DNA from 3 places in the Brucella oryzae genome. Region 3 is predicted to be linked to each of the others. Evidence: predicted binding sites of a transcription regulator. Region 3 holds the regulator's gene; each other region holds the start of a gene.

Region 1 (4,258 bases), on a different contig from region 3:
GCGTCCGGTGAATACGGTGCGCAGAAGTTCATCCTTATGCGCTTCATCACGCGCATAGGCGACCTTTCCGCCCTGGCTCAGGCGGAAAAGCGGCGGCACCGCCAGATAGAGATGACCATTGCGGATCAGATCGGGCATTTCCTGATAGAAGAATGTGATGAGCAGCGACGCGATATGCGCCCCGTCGACGTCGGCGTCGGTCATGACGATGACGCGGTCATAACGCAGATCGTCTTCCCGATAGTTCTTACGCGTGCCGCAGCCCAGAGCCTGAACCAGATCGGCAATCTGCTGGTTTGCTGTCAGCTTTTCTCGCCCGGCGCTGGCAACGTTCAAGATCTTGCCGCGCAATGGCAGGATGGCCTGATTGGCGCGGTTACGCGCCTGTTTGGCGGAACCTCCTGCCGAGTCACCTTCGACGATGAACAATTCTGCGCCGGCCGCCGCGTTCTGCGTGCAGTCGGCAAGCTTGCCGGGCAGGCGCAGCTTGCGCGTTGCGCTCTTGCGGACGGTTTCTTTCTCCTGACGACGGCGCAGGCGTTCGTCGGCGCGGTCGATCACCCATTCCAGAAGGCGAGATGCTTCCTGTGGGGAAGCGGCAAGCCAGTGGTCAAACGGATCGCGGATCGCATTTTCCACGATGCGCTGTGCTTCAACGGTCGCCAGCTTGTCCTTGGTCTGGCCGACAAATTCCGGCTCGCGAATGAAGACCGACAGCATCCCTGCGGCCGATACCATCACGTCATCGGTGGTGATGATCGAAGCGCGCTTGTTGTTGGTCAGTTCCGCATAGGCTTTCAGCCCTCGCGTCAGCGCAATGCGCAGGCCCGCTTCATGCGTGCCGCCATCGCCGGTCGGAATGGTGTTGCAATAGGAATGGACAAACCCGTCGCCACCAAACCATGAGACGGCCCATTCGACAGCGCCGTGACCGCCTTGTTTCTCGGTCTTGCCTGCAAAAACCTCGCGTGTGACCTGATGTTCCTTGCCAAGCGAGGCTTCGAGATAGTCCTTCAAGCCGCCGGGGAAGTGGAACACGGCCTTTTCAGGTGTTTCCTTCTTCGGGTCGAGCAGGGAAGGATCGCAGTTCCAGCGAATTTCAACGCCGCCGAACAGATAGGCCTTCGAACGCGCCATACGATAGAGGCGATGCGGATCGAATTGCGCCGTCTTGCCGAAAATATCGGGATCGGGGTGGAAGCGGACGCGGGTGCCGCGACGATTATGCACTTCGCCGAGCTCTTCCAGCCCGCCTTGCGGAATACCGCGCGAGAAGCGCTGGCGATAAAGACGGCGATTGCGTGCGACTTCCACTTCCAGCACGTCGGAAAGGGCATTCACCACCGAAACACCGACACCGTGCAAACCGCCTGACGTTTCATAAGCCTTGCCGTCGAACTTACCGCCCGCATGCAGTTTGGTCATGATGACTTCAAGCGTGGACTTACCGGGCACCTGGGGATGTTCATCCACAGGAATGCCGCGTCCGTTGTCCGAAACCGTTACAAACCCATCGGCATCGAAGCTCACTTCGATGAAATTGGCATGTCCGGCGACAGCTTCGTCCATCGAGTTGTCGATGACTTCGGCGAAGAGATGATGCAGAGCCTTTTCGTCTGTGCCGCCAATATACATGCCGGGACGCAGGCGCACCGGCTCCAGGCCTTCCAGAACACGGATGGATGATGCGTTATAGTCGTCGCCTGTGGATGAAGCAGGCGGCGTCTTGGCCGTGACCGGCTTTGGAACGGAGAGCGACGGCGCGGCCACCGGTTGCGCGACAGGCTGCGGCGCCACAGTTTTTTCGCTCTGTCGCCCTTGTTCCTGTTCCCGTTCTCGGGCCCGGGCATTGTTGACCACTCTCGAGAAGAGATCGTTGCTATCGTCCATCTGTTCCGAAAAGCTCTCTGTCTGAATTTCAGGAGGTCTGTGTCGAGCTTACTCGCCATCGACCGGAAAATACTGTTCGCGAATCACCTAAATGATGCCATGTACGCTTGCGAAAGGCGACTAAAGTTCGCCTTACGTTCCGCTTTCGCACGGCTTTTTCAAAGGGTTTTGTTCAGAACCGGACTGATTTGCACCGGAAAGAAGGCGAAAGTCAAACCGCCGCGACATTTCCTGTCAAATAGGATGGAAACGCTGCGGCAGTTCGCATAGAGCGATTATGGGGAATGTTGCAAATACCGAGAGTTTGAAATGCAGAGCAGCGCGACAAGCGGCGTGGAAGCGCACGTCAAGGGCATGGCGATCATGGTGCTCTCGGTGCTTTTGCTGCCGTTGATGGATGCGATCGGCAAGTGGCTCGCCATGGTGGACAGCATGCCTCCGGCCACGGTCACCTTCATGCGGTTCTTCGTTCAGTGTTGGCTGATGTGCATCATCCTGCTCCTCACAGGCGGCTTTGCGGCGTTGCGGACACAGTACCTCGCTGGAAACCTCATCCGTGGAGCCTTGATGGGATTCGGTGGCCTCTGTTTCTTTACGGCGGTCAAATACATGCCGCTGGCGGATGCGATGGCCGTTTTCTTTGCCGAGCCGCTCATCCTCACGCTTTTCTCAGCGATCTTCCTGAAGGAAAAGGTGGGCTGGAGACGATTCAGCGCCGTTGGCATCGGCCTCGTCGGCACGATGATCGTGATCCAGCCTAGTTTTGAAATCTTTGGCGCTGTTTCGCTGCTGCCGCTGGCAACCGCCGTGACTTTTGCGATCTACCTGATCCTCAACCGCAAATATGGCGCAAAGGAAAGCCCGCTTGTAATGCAGTTCTATGCGGGCGTCGGCGGATGGATGATCGCCGGGTTCGCCATGATTTACGGAACCGGGGCGGGGATCGGCGACCTTGGTTTCGGCCTGCCGCAAGGCATCCTGCCCTGGCTGCTTCTGCTACTTCTGGGAACGATTGGAACCGTCAGCCATCTGATGGTGGTGCAGGCGTTCAAGCTTGCCCCGGCTTCTATGCTGGCGCCGTTCCAGTATCTTGAAATCGTCAATGCGGTTCTGGTTGGCCTAATCGTGTTCGGTGATTTTCCGACACCTTCGAAATGGTGCGGCATCGCCATCATCGTCGGATCAGGGTTTTATGTTTTCATGCGCGAGCGCCGCGTGAAAGCCGACGCCGTGGCTTGAGACAGACTCATTTCAGCTGACGCGCGCCGAAAACTGTCTCAAACGCCTTTCCAAGTGCGACGTCCATGTCGCCCATCGTCACCGGCAATCCGAGATCTACGAGGCTGGTAACACCATGTTCCGAAATTCCGCAAGGGACGATGCCCGCATAATAACCGAGATCTGGTTCGACATTGATGGCGATGCCGTGAAAGCTCACCCAACGACGGAGGCGGATGCCTATCGCAGCGATCTTGTCTTCGCACATGCCGCCATTGGCAAGGCGAGGCTTTTCAGGTCTTGTTACCCATACACCGACGCGATCCTCGCGACGTTCACCTTTAACGTTGAACTCGGCAAGGCTCTCGATGATCCATTGCTCAAGGGCAGTCACAAAGGCGCGCACATCCTCGCGGCGGCGTTTCAGGTCAAGCATCACATAGGCAATGCGCTGACCGGGTCCGTGATAGGTATATTCACCGCCTCGCCCTGTATTGAAGACAGGGAGGCTGTCTGGCGTCAGAAGATCGCTTGAATTGGCGCTCGTCCCCGCCGTGTAAAGCGACGGATGTTCCACCAGCCAGACAAGCTCGTTTGCTGTGCCGTCCCGAATGGCCTGAACGCGCGCTTCCATGAAGGCGAGGGCTTCTTCGTAGTCCGTCAGTCCTTCTGCAACGACCCAGTCTACGGGAGGCGCGTCGGCTCGTTGCGGCAGGAAATGCGTTTCCAGCGCATCGCGCTCGCGGGGTTTCTGTAAAGCTGTCTCGAAAATGGGGGAGGCGGAACTATTCGTCATGAGGAAAACATATGGCGGTTTTGCAGCGTAATCGCCAGATGTCAAAATGCCTCTCTGATCAATGATTCGCGAGCGGCGCTTCCTTTTCACAGCGATTGCGTCCTGTCTGCTTGGCCCGATATAATGCCCGATCAGCCGCGTTGACGAGATGGCTATAGTCGGGATGACCGTTGAATGCTGCAACGCCGATGGACAGAGTTACAGACTGACGTGCGCCATCAGGAAGGTTCAGGGGCTGTTTCGCTATCTGTCTGCGCAGCTCCTCGCCGATTGCAAAAGCTTTATTCTCGTCAGCTTCTACAAGAGCGACCAGAAATTCTTCTCCCCCATAGCGAAACACGAAATCACTCGGGC
Region 2 (4,258 bases), on a different contig from region 3:
CACAGGCCGAGGATGCGCAGGCGGTGACACGCCTGGCTCCGGCCAAGATCAATCTGGCACTGCATGTGACGGGGCGTCGTGACGATGGCTACCATCTGCTCGACATGCTGGTGGTCTTTGCGCGCTATGGCGACATCATTCGCGTCAGCCCTGCCGATGAGGACGGTTTCACGGTCGGCGGTCCTTTTGCAAAGGGCATACCGCTCGATGGCGGCAATCTGGTGCTCAAGGCCCGCAACGCCTTGCGCGACCATGCGCAAAGGGTCTTGCCGCCCGTTACCATCCATCTGGAAAAGAACCTGCCGATTGCCTCGGGCATCGGCGGCGGATCGAGCGATGCTGCAGCAACGCTGCTCGCACTTGATGCGTTGTGGGGCCTCGATCTCGGTTTCGGGCAGCTCGCCGCGATGGGGCTGCATCTTGGCGCCGACCTGCCCATGTGCCTGCACGGCGCATCGAAGGGCACGCCCCTGACCGCGCGCGGCATCGGCGAAGACCTCGCTCCTGTCGCCGGGTTTCCGGCCTTGCCCATGCTGCTCGTCAATGATGGAACCGCTATGGCAACGCCGGATGTCTTTCGCGCGCTCGACAAACGCGATCACCCAGCGTTGAACCTTCCCTCCCATACAGATATCGAACGCCTTTGCGCTTATCTGCAAACAACTCGCAACGATCTTCTTGCCCCAGCGCTGAAACTTGCGCCCCAGATCGGTGACAAGCTTGACCTGCTTCACGCAAGCGGAGCACTCTACGCACAGATGTCGGGTTCAGGCGCAACCTGCTATGCAATCTTTGACGACATGGCAGCCACCGAACAGGCAGCCGCACGCCTTTCAGCCGAGAAGCCTGACTGGTTCGTCATCGCGACCCAAAGCGTCCCTTCCCGAAAATAATCTCTGAACGACCTCCTTTCTGAATGCCCATAAAATCGTCCTATTGTTCACTCTGATTGGACAATATATTCGGACAGACTGTTCGCACTTTTTGAACAAAAAGCCTTCTACAACTGTTTCGTGAATGCCGACACATAAATCAACACATTGATTATATTATATTTTTATTTGAAAATTATCGTCACGCCAAAAAATATGCCGCACAAATGTGTGATCAACAAAACATTTTCGTGACTGGAACTTTCGCTCACTGTCACCCATTTCAGGTACATCGGAACGACGAACAAAACGCCGCTCCACTTTCCAAGGAGATAGGAAAATGAAAAAGATTGTTCTTGCTGCTGCCGCCCTTGCTCTTAGCGCCGGTGCTGCCTTTGCAGAAAACCCGCATGTTGGCGAACCTGCCGATCTTTATGCAAACGACCGCACACCGGTCGCTTCCCAGAAGGTCGACTACACAGCTCCTGCCTCGATCAAAGCTCCTGTCTATCAGGACGGTTCGGCTCATCGCTTTGGCGACGCATCGCCTTCCTCTTACCAGAACTAATTCAGTCAGCATGTCTGGCGAAAAAGGCGGAGTTTCCAGCTTCGCCTTTTCTTTTTGCTCAATCCTCGTCGGGCGGTAGAATGGGATGCTTGAGGCGGACGGTTTTCAGCCGCTGTGGAAGCTGATCAAACGCCACGCCATCGAGCAGCAGCGGCTTTATCACGTCCAACCGAACCAGAAGCCCGGCATCAAGTGTCGCCTTGTGACCGAAGATTTTACGGACCGTGCCGAAGCCGCTATCTTCCGGCAGCGAAAAGCGTGCAACATCGCCATCGCTTTCCATGTGACGCCGGAGGACTTCCTCCCAGCCCTCCTGTGGAACAGCGCCCGGCTTCAGCAACAGCACCCATGGCGTGCGGATCTCATCGAGCGCCGCCTCAATATCCATTTCGGCATAAAAGTCACAGCCTGCACCAAGCGCAACGAGGGCGGTTTCGTCCGATGAGCCGCGATCCACGACCGTAACACGGCGCAGCAACCCCTCCACGACAGCCGGCACCAAAGCCGAAAGCGTGTGGGCCAGCGCTCTTTCTGAATTCAGGGTTTCGATGATGACGGACAGCATGCGCGCTTCATATATCAAGAATGCGTGAACGGAAAGCTGCTGCGCATATGTTCTTGATTTGTTCCGTACCTTGCGATAGGAATAGATTCATCAGAATAGAGTCGCATGGCAGCACGGTGCGCACAACAGAACAGTTTTTCGCTGTTCCGCGTTTGCTTTCACCGTGCCTGTACAACGCCCGATGTTTCCATTCAGGGAGACTAAAATGGAAGTGATCCAGCAGGCAGATATCATCAAGCAGGCCGACAGGGCCGCCTTCGGCAGTGGGCGTGCGGATCACGCCAATGCGGTGATTGGTGAAGCTGGCCTGCGCATCGACCATGCCCGCAGGCGCGGGCGCGGCGCAGGCATCAATCCGACCGGGCGCTTTGAGCCGACGACGCGGCATGAGTTCGATGACGGCTGGACCACGCTTGAGGAACTGCCGCCGTTCAGGACCGACGTACAGATCGAAAAGCCGCGCACGATCATCACACGCAACGATTCACCCGATATCAACTTCGACCGCTCGATCAATCCATATCGGGGTTGCGAGCATGGCTGCATCTATTGCTTTGCCCGACCGACCCATAGTTATATGGGACTTTCAGCTGGTCTCGATTTCGAATCCCGCCTGTTTGCAAAGCCGGATGCCGCACGCCTTCTGGAGCGCGAGCTGGCCAAACCCAATTATCAGCCGAAAACAATAGCCATCGGCACCAATACCGACCCCTATCAGCCGGTCGAGAAGAAATGGCGCATCATGCGCGAAATTCTTGAAGTGTTGGAGGCCGCCAATCATCCGGTCGGCATCGTGACCAAATCCGCCCTGGTCGTGCGTGACATCGATATTCTGAGCCACATGGCCGAGAAAGGGCTGGCCAAGGTCGCCTTGTCGGTCACGACGCTCGACGCTCATCTGGCCCGCACGATGGAGCCGCGCGCCTCGACGCCGACGCTACGGCTTCAGGCCATTCGGAAACTGACCGATGCGGGCATCCCCGCTTCCGTCATGATGGGACCGGTCATTCCGGGTATAAACGATCACGAGATAGAGCGCATTCTGGATGCCGCCTATGCGCAAGGTGCGCGCGAGGCGGGCTATGTTCTGCTGCGCCTGCCGCTCGAAGTCGCGCCTTTGTTCAAGGACTGGCTGCTGCGCAATTATCCGGATCGTTATCGTCATGTCATGTCACTGGTGCGTTCCATGCGCGACGGCAAGGATTATGATGCCGAATGGGGCAAGCGGATGCGCGGCACTGGCCCCTATGCGTGGCAGATCGGACGCCGTTTCGAGATTACCGCACGCAAGCTTGGCTTCAATGCACGCCGCCTTCAGTTACGTACCGACCTGTTCGAACCGGTCGAAAAAGGAGGCAAACAGCTTTCGCTGTTTTAGAGAGTTTCCCAGAGCGGGAAACCGGCCTGATCCGCCCAGCAGCTGCATTTCTGGCGAAACATGTAGTGCAATGATTGATTGAGTTTCCGTCTGATTGTCCCTCAGACGGAGGGGCTACCTGCTTTCACGCCACCGTCCTCGAGCAGGGCCCTTGCGGAGAATCGGAAGCAATGCGAGCATTACCGCCAAATGAAACGCTCGGCTTCTGATTCTCCGCTCCTTTTTGAAATCCCGCTCGCGCCTGACTTTTCCGAAGAGAAAAGACTGCTTTCGCGCGGACTGAAACACATCGTCGGCATCGATGAAGCCGGGCGTGGCCCTCTGGCTGGTCCTGTGGTTGCCGCTGCGGTTGTTCTTGATATTGATGACCTTCCAGACGGTCTGGACGATTCCAAACGGCTCACGACGGCAAAACGCGAGGCGCTTTACGAAATCATTCTGACAAAAGCCATCACCGTTTCGGTTGCAAGCCTCAGCGCACGCAGCATCGATGGGAGCGATATCAGGAAAGCCGCACTGGAAGCCATGCGTCGCGCTTCTGTCGGCCTGACCTTGCGGCCATGCCATGCACTGATCGATGGGCGCGATGTTCCGCCGGGGCTTTCCTGTCCTGGTTCGGCCCTGGTCAAAGGCGATCAGCGCTCTGTCTCCATCGCCGCCGCATCCATCGTAGCCAAGGTGACACGCGACCGCATGATGATCCGTGCGGGAGCGGCACATCCACCTTACGGGCTGGAGGTTCATGCAGGTTACGCGACCGTGAAGCATCGCGCTGCAATCGAAAGCGCGGGGCCGGTTCCCGGTATCCACCGTTACACTTTCGCGCCCATCAAAGGCCGTTATAGCGTTTAAACAGTCGCCAGCTTGGCCGCGAA
Region 3 (4,258 bases):
ACTGCCCAAAGGCACAGACACAATTGTCATTCAAGAACACACCGAGCGTTCGGATGACCGGCTCACCGTTCATGAAGGAATAGAGCCAGGACGGCATATACGTCGCGCGGGCCTCGACTTTTCGCCCGGTAACGTCGTCATTTCGAGCGGACGAGAGCTGGACGCCGCCGCCCTATCGTTAGCCGCTGCAAGCGGCAATGCGAGAATCGATGTATTTCAAAAACCAAAGGCGGCAATCGTTGCGACCGGTGATGAGCTCGTCGCGCCGGGTGAAACACCCGGAATGGACCAGATTGTTGCATCGAACAGCGTCGGAATCGCTGAAATTATCAGGCGGGCTGGCGGCAGCCCGGAAGACAAAGGAATCATTCCAGATGATCCTGCCAAGATTGAACAGGCAATAGCAGATAGCCTGCAAAGCGGCATCGACATTCTGGTTACGATTGGCGGCGCGTCGGTCGGTGACCGAGATTTTGTGCACGGCGCGCTTCAAAAATTGGGCGTTAATCTCGATTTCTGGAAGATCGCCATGAGGCCGGGTAAGCCCCTGATGTATGGACACATCAGCGTGAACGGCAAAATCGTGCATATCATAGGCTTGCCCGGCAACCCTGTTTCCAGCCTCGTCTGCAGCCTCGTCTTTCTTCGACCGCTTGTCGCCAAGCTTGCCGGAACTAACTTCGACGCCGATATCCGGCCTGCAAAACTGGGCACTGTCCTGCCTGCGAATGACTACCGCCGCGATTATATCCGAGCCACGGTCGAATCAACTCCGGACGGAACACTGATAGCGAAGCCATTTCCAGTTCAGGATTCGTCTATGCTTTCGGCACTCGTCGGCTCAAAAGCGCTTCTCATCAGAGACGAGAACGCTCCCGCAGCCGCTCTCGGCGATGATTGTCGTGTCCTTATGCTCTAGATTCAGCATGTTATCTGCCATCACTAAAGCATGAGAAAACTGATCTAACTCACGATAGAATATATGTTATTCGGATCAGTATCTGAAGTAGCGCATAGATGATGCGCCCGTCCTGAAACAATCCGTTCAATCTCGTCTTGAGCGTTAATGCTTTTAAAACCATTGCAGAACAAGACTGGAACATATAGTGTTCGTTCTGGTTTTGTTTTTCTCAATTCTTGGCCGGGAGGGTGTCGCGCATGTTAACCCGTAAACAGCACGAGCTTCTGCTGTTCATTCATGAACGTCTAAAAGAAACGGGCATTCCACCGTCGTTCGATGAAATGAAGGAAGCGCTCGATCTGGCTTCGAAATCGGGTATCCATCGTCTGATCACCGCTCTGGAGGAGCGTGGCTTCATCCGTCGGCTGCCAAACCGGGCACGTGCACTTGAGGTCCTGCGTCTGCCGGATTCTATTGCTCCGGGACTCAACGCACAAAAGAAGTTCGCTCCCAGTGTTATCGAAGGCAGCCTGGGCAAAGCACCACCGCCGCCTTCACCGTCACGCCCTACCTCTGTTGCGACCAATGACGACACATCCGCAACAGTCTCTGTGCCAGTCATGGGGCGAATCGCTGCTGGTGTGCCTATTTCAGCCATCCAGAATCAGACGCATTCCCTGAGCCTTCCGCCAGAAATGATTGGCGCGGGTGAGCATTACGCTCTTGAGGTTAGAGGCGATTCAATGATCGATGCTGGAATTTTTGACGGAGATACGGTCATTATCAAGCGTGGCGAATCCGCAAATCCCGGTGAAATTGTGGTCGCTCTCGTCGATGACGAAGAAGCGACATTGAAGCGCTTTCGTCGCAAAGGTGCTTCCATCGCACTCGAAGCAGCCAACCCCGCCTATGAGACACGAATCTTTGGCCCCGACCGAGTGCGGGTTCAAGGCAAGCTTGTTGGCCTGATCCGCCGCTATTAGGGTGTTTCCAGCAAAGTGAAAAACGGCTTTGCGCAGGAAAATGCAAAGCAAAAAGATTGAGCGAAGGCATGGTTCTTTTAACTGGAAGCGCTCTATTATCATTCGCAGAGATTTGCGTTACGGTCTGCGCCGGATGAACAATTCACTGCATTTTTGGGCGGGCGGGGTTTTGGTTTGTATTCGCGCTCGGCCAAACCACGTGCCGGACGCGAATGGATGCGATGCATATGCCAGGGACGGCTCGGCGTATTGATTGCAAATGTTATTCGGCTGTCGCGTTGCAGATCAAATATTGGCTGTGTTACATCGACTTCCGTCGCTTCAGGAGAAACTATGGATAAAGCCTCAGGAGCTCGGTTTTGCTCCGGTGCTTTCCCGAGTCTTATCTCTACAGATCCCTTTAACGCCAGATCGCGTTTACTGATGCTCAGAGTCGTGGAGCGTCCACACGAAGCTTCTTTACCGGGAACAGCCAGAATGACCACATCGCCGATATTACAGGCGATTTCTTGCATTGCAACATCTGCTGTGTAGACCAATGTGCGACCATCGCGCAAACTGATCGTACATAATCCATCTTCGCATTCGAATCCGTCCACATCGGTTCGTTTTCTGTTTTTGCCCGATGGCGGTGCGATGAATTCTTCGACCAGATATGCGGTTTTCCAATTGTCGACTGTAAATTGCGACGGACGGCTCCGATTAACTGCAAATCTCCCATCAGTCAGTCGGACTCCCACCAGCTTGGCATCTTCTGATACCACAATGTCCGGAAAAGGCTCCCTGACGAAAGCAGCAAAACCAAGTACAATGAAGGGGAGTGCCAGCGCCTTCAATCTGGTCGACAGAACAACCGCCAGAACAAGCGCAATAGTCCACAAAACGAGAGTGAGTGCAGGCATTGCACCCGGATTGCCGTCAGGTGACCACGCCGCAACAAAGGCGGCAATATGTCTGACGGCGAAAATACCCCATCCCATGATCTGCAATGGTACCCAATCCAGTTGCAACGGCATCAGGACAAGACCGAAAACAGCAAATGGCATCACGAGAAGTGCGATTGCAGGCTCAGCGAGAACGTTCCCCACCAAGCCCAGCGGCGCAGTATTATTGAAATGATAAGCGGCAAAAATTCCGCTCGCCAATCCCGCGACGAGCGAAGTACCCGCCGCCGCAGTGACCGGCTTCAGGATTTTTCCCCCGAAACTATGAGTGGGCTTTCCACGCCTTTCCTTGCCGACATATTTTCTTGCATTACGCTCGCTCCACCACGCATATCCCGCGATCAGGGCGGCCGTAGCAGAAAAAGACATCTGAAAACTCGGCCCTAATATCTCATGCGGTGAAATGGCAATCATGGCAAGGGCTGCGATGGCGAGATTGCGCATGCTTATCGCAGCACGATCAACCAGCAAGGCTCCGAGCATGACTGCAATCATCACATAGCTTCGTTGCGCCGCAACATCGGCGCCCGACATGGCAAGATAAAAGGTGCAGCTCAAAAGGGAGAGAAAGGCTGCATATTTTTTCACGGGATGCCGCACACTGAAAGCCGGAAACAGCGCAAAGAGAGACCGCAGCGTCAGCATGACAACACCGGCAGCGAGCGCCATATGCAAACCGGAGATCGACAGAATATGTGCAAGGCCTGCTTTGCGCAGATCGTCATTGGTCTTTTCGCTGATCCCCGCACGCGTGCCCGCCACAAGCGCCGAAGCCACGCTTCCATCCTCTCCGCCGATAACCTCTTCAATCCGTTCGGAAACCCGAACACGCAACATGGCGATCCACTGAGAAATTTCCGCAGTCAGTTCGTCTGGCAGAGAAACCGCCGCCACTTTGGGTGTTCCGAGAAAAAAGCCATTGGCCCCGATACCATTGAAATAGGCGTGAAACGAAAAATCATAGTTGCCGGGGCGAACCGGACCCGACGGAATACGCAATCGCACGAAACCTGTAAGCCCGCTGCCGATCGACGTCGAGGCCGGAATATCCCTTGCATTGATACGAACGCGTTTTGGCGGAAAGCGAAGCTTCGGGCGCTCGGTCTGGAGGACATCGAGCGTTATCCGCCAGCTTCCATTATCCTGATATTCAAGCGCAACCACCCGGCCCGTTATACGTGTTGCGACATCGGAGCCCAGCATCGGCGTCGCACGCCGCTCTGTCTCCCATTTGCCGACTACAAGACCGGCCGACAACGCAATAGCGAACGCCATGCACTGCGCGGCGACATAATGCCTGCGCGTCGCAACTCGCAAGAGAATAGCAATTCCGAGCATGGACAGAAGCGGTGTCCATGCTGGCTCGAACGAAAGCGTAAAATAGATGATCGCGCCAATGCCGGCAAAAACCGGCAGCAAAAGAAAGAAGG

The links. The regulator LexA, encoded in region 3, represses DNA repair genes until DNA is damaged. The targets are predictions, from matches to a motif close to TGTTCNNNNTGTGTTCNG.
Region 1: parE (DNA topoisomerase IV subunit B) is a predicted target of LexA. The motif match lies at 2,015-2,032, and genes of this name have one in related genera.
Region 2: JNC70_RS07020 (PA0069 family radical SAM protein) is a predicted target of LexA. The motif match lies at 2,054-2,071, and genes of this name have one in related genera.

What each region holds. Positions count from the first base shown of each region.
Region 1 covers NZ_JBHEEO010000001.1:82,564-86,821, reverse strand. Annotated here, with positions in the region: gene parE (DNA topoisomerase IV subunit B) at 1-1,890, opposite strand, end outside; gene JNC70_RS00395 (DMT family transporter) at 2,200-3,129, shown strand; gene lipB (lipoyl(octanoyl) transferase LipB) at 3,137-3,904, opposite strand; gene JNC70_RS00385 (diguanylate cyclase) at 3,963-4,258, opposite strand, start outside.
Region 2 covers NZ_JBHEEO010000005.1:152,670-156,927, reverse strand. Annotated here, with positions in the region: gene JNC70_RS07035 (4-(cytidine 5'-diphospho)-2-C-methyl-D-erythritol kinase) at 1-893, shown strand, start outside; gene JNC70_RS07030 (hypothetical protein) at 1,213-1,440, shown strand; gene JNC70_RS07025 (glycosyltransferase family protein) at 1,499-2,005, opposite strand; gene JNC70_RS07020 (PA0069 family radical SAM protein) at 2,211-3,383, shown strand; gene rnhB (ribonuclease HII) at 3,573-4,235, shown strand; gene JNC70_RS07010 (LysE family translocator) at 4,232-4,258, opposite strand, start outside.
Region 3 covers NZ_JBHEEO010000008.1:157,107-161,364, forward strand. Annotated here, with positions in the region: gene JNC70_RS11065 (molybdopterin molybdotransferase MoeA) at 1-919, shown strand, start outside; gene lexA (transcriptional repressor LexA) at 1,159-1,884, shown strand; gene JNC70_RS11075 (ComEC/Rec2 family competence protein) at 1,983-4,258, opposite strand, start outside.